2 linked regions of the Nonomuraea sp. NBC_00507 genome follow. The protein of the gene in region 2 interacts with the protein of the main gene of each other region in a pairwise test. Links are inferred from orthologs where the notes say so. Each region holds a gene or a part of one and is shown on either strand. Other genes may lie near its edges.

What was found. The genes of interacting proteins can lie anywhere in the genome.
Region 1: the proteins of OHA25_RS17305 (region 2) and ndk interact in binary tests that used the Escherichia coli proteins (3 or more experiments, as listed by UniProt). The link is inferred for Nonomuraea sp. NBC_00507 from one-to-one orthologs.

The regions. Positions count from the first base shown.
Region 1 is NZ_CP107853.1:5,358,163-5,361,003, reverse strand. The notes cover bases 22-2,792. They hold ndk (nucleoside-diphosphate kinase), read right to left. Parts: upstream 1,727-2,792; coding sequence 1,316-1,726; downstream 22-1,315. Other genes in these bases: OHA25_RS26100 (hypothetical protein), read right to left, coding at 1,885-2,792; OHA25_RS26110 (rod shape-determining protein), read right to left, coding at 22-989. Also shown: more of OHA25_RS26110, read right to left, coding at 1-21; more of OHA25_RS26100, read right to left, coding at 2,793-2,841. UniProt on the Escherichia coli protein: Major role in the synthesis of nucleoside triphosphates other than ATP. The ATP gamma phosphate is transferred to the NDP beta phosphate via a ping-pong mechanism, using a phosphorylated active-site intermediate.
Region 2 is NZ_CP107853.1:3,437,001-3,439,889, forward strand. Bases 7-2,825 are described here. They hold OHA25_RS17305 (5-formyltetrahydrofolate cyclo-ligase), read right to left. Parts: upstream 1,792-2,825; coding sequence 1,222-1,791; downstream 7-1,221. Other genes in these bases: OHA25_RS17300 (potassium/proton antiporter), read right to left, coding at 7-1,198; galU (UTP--glucose-1-phosphate uridylyltransferase GalU), read left to right, coding at 1,816-2,718; glp (molybdotransferase-like divisome protein Glp), read left to right, coding at 2,705-2,825. In the rest of the region: more of OHA25_RS17300, read right to left, coding at 1-6; more of glp, read left to right, coding at 2,826-2,889. UniProt on the Escherichia coli protein: Involved in the removal of 5-formyltetrahydrofolate.

The DNA of each region.
Region 1 (2,841 bases), 1.9 Mb from region 2 along the record:
AACTCCTCGGCGCACTTGCCCGAGCCGATGGCCACCGAGTCGAGTGCGTTGTCGACGAGGTGCACCGGCATGCCCGTCTCGGCCTTGACCCGCTCCTCCAGCCCCTTGAGCAGGGCGCCTCCGCCGGTGAGCGCGATGCCGCGGTCCATGATGTCGCCGGACAACTCGGGCGGGCACTTGTCGAGCGTGCTCTTCACCGCGTCCACGATCGCGTTGACCGGCTCCTCGATGGCCTTCCTGATCTCCTCACCGGACACGATGATCGTCTTAGGCAGCCCGCTGACCAGGTCGCGGCCGCGGATCTCCGCGTGTGCCTCCTCACCGTTGGGGCAGGCCGAGCCGATGGCCATCTTGATCTCCTCGGCGGTGCGCTCGCCGAGCATCAGGGAAAACTCCTTCTTGGCGAACGCGATCACCGCCTGGTCGAGCTCGTCGCCGCCGATCCTGATCGACTGGCTGGTGACCACGCCGCCCATCGAGATGATCGCCACCTCGGTGGTGCCGCCACCGATGTCGACGACCATGTTGCCGGTGGGCTCGTGCACGGGCAGCCCCGCCCCGATGGCGGCGGCCATGGGCTCCTCGACGATGTAGACCTTCCGGGCGCCCGCCTGGTAGCCGGCCTCCTTCACCGCGCGCTGCTCGACGCTGGTGATGCCGCTGGGCACGGCGATGATGATGCGCGGCTTGGCGAAATGCCGACGCCTATGCACCCTTTGGATGAAATATCGCAACATGCGCTCGGTGACGTCGAAGTCGGCGATCACACCGTCCTTGAGCGGGCGGACCGCGATGATGTTGCCGGGCGTGCGACCGATCATCCGCTTGGCCTCGATGCCAACCGCAACGATCTTGCCCGTAGTGGTGTTGATCGCCACGACTGACGGCTCGTTGAGCACGATGCCCCGGCCGCGCACGTAGACCAACGTGTTGGCGGTGCCCAGGTCGACCGCCATGTCACGGCCGAGGAACGCGAGCTTGCTGCCCATGGGGAACGGAGCCCTCCGTAACGTCGTTCGCGAGTGACTACGGAATGAATTCGAATCGTAACGTGACGTACCCGCCGATGGGTGTGATCAGGCCCCGCGCTCCTCAAAAATCTCCAGCCTCAACCTCAACCGCAATTTTGCCCGGATTGCACCACAACATCCGGCCGATAGCTGGAACGTTCCAAAGGCCTGGACGACGCACCGCCGACACTGCGCCACAGCGTACGGCAGCCTGCCGACGGAAACCTCGCCGCCCCGCCCAGCCCAAAAACCACGCGCCCGCGCAGCTGGACAGCTGGCACGGGCGCGGGCGGAGCGCGAAGCGGCTAGAACCGGTCCGGGAAGAAGATCTTGATCTCCCTGGCGGCGGACTCCGGGGAGTCGGAGCCGTGCACGACGTTCTCGCCGATCTCGAGCGCGTGGTCGCCGCGGATCGTGCCGGGCGCCGACTTCACCGGGTCGGTGGCGCCTGCCAGCGCGCGGAAGGCCTCGACGGCGCGCGGGCCCTCGAGCACCATGGCCACGAGCGGGCCCGACGTGATGAACTCGACGAGCTCGCCGAAGAACGGCCGCTCGGCGTGCTCGGCGTAGTGGACCTTGGCGGTGTCGGCGTCGAGGGTGCGCAGGTCCATCGCCACGACCTTGAGGCCCTTGCGCTCCACACGGGCGATCACGTCACCGATGAGGCCACGCTTCACCCCGTCGGGCTTGATCAGGACAAGAGTGCGCTCGGACACTTGAAGTTCTCCTTCGAAGAGATCGGGGTCGCGGCTATCGGCGCCGGCCGCACCGCGAGGACGCGTCACGGGGGCATCGGCCCGCGCGTCGCCGTAGCTGGGCCCTCAGCTTACCGCCCCGCGCCCGTACCCTCGTTTCCCGTGTGGATCTCGGCGCCCTATGGGGATGTGGTGTCTTCAGGCGATTGCCCTGGCAGCGGCACAGCGGGCACCGCTCCCTCAGAACCGGGCGCCTCGTCGCCGTCGCGCCGCGATTCCCCCTTGTCGAAGGCTCCCTGAGACGACGCGGCCGCCACGACCCGCGGCACGATTCCGGTCGGCCCGTCCTCGTCGCCTGCTTGGTCCTCGCTCCCGCCAGGCACGGCCTCGCCGCTGTCGTCATCGCTCTGCGAGGCGTCCCCCCACTTACGCCTGCCGCCCTCGCTGCCTCCGCTGGACGCCTCCGCGACCCCGACGACCGTCCGGGCACCGCCTTCGGCATTCTGTGACGGGCCCGCACCGTCTCCAGCCGGCGCCTCTCCATCATCGCCATGCTCTGGTCCCGTACCCGGGGGTGGCGGATCACCCTCCACCCGGATCAGCGTCTCCGCGCCGGGCCGCCGCACCATCACAGCCGCGAGCACGATGATCGCCACCAGAAGGAAGCCGCCGACCAACGCCCACCACCGCAGCGCCCCGACATAGTTGTCGACCAGCTCCTGAGCCGACCGTACGCCGTCCAGCATGACCATCTGCACACCCGTGCCCAGCAGGAAACCGGCCAGCACGCCGGCGAAGCACAGCGACAAACCGAACGCCGCCGTCCCGTACCCAACCTCCTGCAGCGTGGCCGTCAACGCCACCGCCGCCCCGACGGCGAGCAGCGTGAACGGCACCGCCAAGACGAGACCGTCGGCCGACGGCACCACCAGCCGCACCGAAGACAGCCCCCCGACCATGGACAACAGTCCCAATGGCGCCAGCCACCGTCCAGCGGCGCGCGCGAACAGCCGCACCACGACCGACGCGCCGACCGCCAGCACCCCGGCGACCGCGAAGGGGATCCAGAGCCCACGCAGCCCCGGCCCGCCGAGGCCGCCCATCTCCACCAGCGTGACCTGCGCCGCGCTCGGCAC
Region 2 (2,889 bases):
CGTGTGCCTCGCCGGGGGCGGCCACCCTGAGCAGCCGGGCCGCGAACGGCAGCGTCGGCCCCTGGAGCAGGGTGAACACGATGACGATCACGAAGACCTGGTTGAAGATCTCCTTGGAGTAGTCGACGTCGGCCGCCCAGGGGATGGTCGCGAGCACGATCGGGATCGCGCCCCGCAGCCCGGCCCACGACAGGAACGCCTGCTCGCGCCAGCTCACCCAGCCCTGCCGCAACGCCCACGACAGCAGGGAGCTCACCAGTACGGAGAGCGGGCGGGCCAGGAGCACCAGGACGGTGCCGGTGATCAGGCCGGGTACGACGGCCGACGGCATCTCCTTGGGGCTGGCCAGCAGACCCAGCATGACGAACAGCCCGATTTGCGCCAGCCAGGCGGCGCCCTCCGCGAAACCCCTGGTCGCCGCCCGGTGCGGCAGCCGCGAATTGCCCAGGATCAGCGCCGACAGGTAGACGGCCAGGAAGCCGGAGCCGTGCAGCAGCACCGCGCCGCCGTACGAGACGAAGGTGAGCGCGAGGACGGCGATGGGGTAGAGGCCGGAGGCGGGGAGCGCGACGCGGCGCAGGGCGTACGCGCCCGCCGGGCCGACGGCGAGGCCGATCGCCGCGCCGATGATCAGCTCGACGGAGGTCTCCAGGAGGAACGTTCCCAACGTCGGCGACGAGTTCGACGCCCCGCTGAGCAGCACCACGGCGATCACGGTCGGGGCGTCGTTGAAGCCGGACTCCGCCTCCAGGGCGCCGGCCAGCCGGGGCGGGAGCGGCAACCGCCGCAGGACGGAGAAGACGGCCGCCGCGTCCGTGGAGGCCAGTACCGCGCCGAGGATCAGCGCCGCATTCGGGCCGAGGCCGAGCAGTCCCTGTGCGGCCAGCGCCACCACGACGATGCTGACCGTCACGCCCACGGTCGCCAGCACCAGGGCCAAGGGCACCGAACGCCGCACGTGGGACCAGTTCGTGGTGAGTCCGCCCTCGGCCAGGATCACGGCCAGCGCGGTCAGGCCGATTTGCTGCGCCACGTGCGGGTTGTCGAAAAGGATCCCGAACCCGGATTCCCCCAGGAGCAGACCGAAGCCCAGGTACACGAGCAGACTGGGCAGGCCCATGCGATGCGCGACACGTACGGACGCAATGGCCGCGATGACGATGACAGCACCGAGAAGGAGCCAGATCTCAAGCGTCATCTGGCCCCCTCTCGTACTTTCGTTCACATAAGACTAGTGAGTCCCGCTGGTGTCATGGCATAGCGGACTCGTCGATCGTGCGGCTCCGCGGGGATGCCGTCGATCAGCTCGCCGTCGTGCAGCAAAGCCACCGTTGGCACGTTCGGGCCGACCCTGGCCAGGGCACGATCGTACGAGCCGCCGCCGCGGCCGAGGCGCACCCCCGTACGTCGGTCGACCGCCAGCGCGGGCACGATCACCAGCGCGGCCGTGCGGATGGCGTCGACGCCGCGGCGTGCGTCGACCGGCTCCATGATCCCGAAGCGTCCCGGCGCCAGTGTGTCCGGCCCGTCGTACACTGCCCAATCCAGGTCATAGTCGTCACGCAGGACGGGAAGGATCACCGTGGCGCCGTGTTTCCACAGAGCGAACACGAGCCCGTGCGTATCCGGCTCCACCCCCGTCGACCAGTAGCAGGCCACCAGGCCGGCCATCTGGACCCACGGCTGCTCGAGCAGCGTTTCGCGGACCTTGATGGCGTTTGCCCGCAACTGCTCGGGGGAGAGTGAGCTACGCGCCGCGTTCAGCTCGCGGCGCAGGTTCAACTTGTCCACAGGTCCCTCCACTAGGGTCTACTCATGGCTGACTTTGACCCTGTGACGAAAGCCGTCGTGCCCGCCGCGGGTCTGGGCACCCGGTTCCTCCCGGCGACCAAGGCGACACCCAAAGAGATGTTGCCCATCGTCGACAAGCCCGCGATCCAGTATGTCGTCGAGGAGGCCGCCTCCGCCGGGCTGCTCGATGTGCTCATGGTCACCGGCAAGAACAAGCGCTCCATAGAGGACCACTTCGACCGCGCGTTCGAGCTCGAGGAGGCCTTGGAGGCGAAGGGCGACGAGCATCGGCTGTCCCAGGTCCGTGAGCCCGCCTCGCTGGCGACGCTCCACTATGTGCGGCAGGGCGAGCCGAAGGGGCTCGGCCACGCGGTGTTGTGCGCCAAGCAGCACGTCGGTGACCACCCGTTCGCCTGCCTGCTCGGCGACGACTTGATCGACTATCGCGACCCGCTGCTCAAACGCATGATAGAGGTGCGCGACACGTTCGGCGGCAGCGTGATCGCGCTGATGGAGGTGCCCAAGGAGCAGGTCTCGCTGTACGGCGTCGCGACCATCGAGGCCACCGCCGAGGACGACGTCGTGCGGGTGACCGATCTGGTGGAGAAGCCGCCGGTCGACGAGGCGCCGTCCAATTGGGCCATCATCGGGCGTTATGTGATCGATCCCGCGGTGTTCGAGGTGCTGGAGGACACTCCACCGGGGCGTGGGGGCGAGATCCAGCTCACCGACGCGCTGCGCACGCTCGCGGCGCGCGGCTCCCATGAGGGCGGCCCGGTGCACGGGGTGCTGTTCAGGGGACGGCGGTACGACACTGGAGACAAGCTGGATTACTTGCGGACCGTGGTGAAGTTCGCGGCGGATCGGGAGGATCTGGCCGGTGATTTCGTGCCGTGGTTGCGGGAGTTCCTCGATGAAATCGGTTGACGCGCATCTGGCCGAGATCCTGGCCACCGTGCGTCCTCTGGCGCCGCTGGAGCTCGAGTTGGAGCAGGCGCTGGGGGCGACGCTGGCCGAGGAGGTGTCGTCGCCGGTGCCGCTGCCGCCGTTCGACAACTCGGCCATGGATGGCTATGCCGTGCGATCGGCGGATATCAC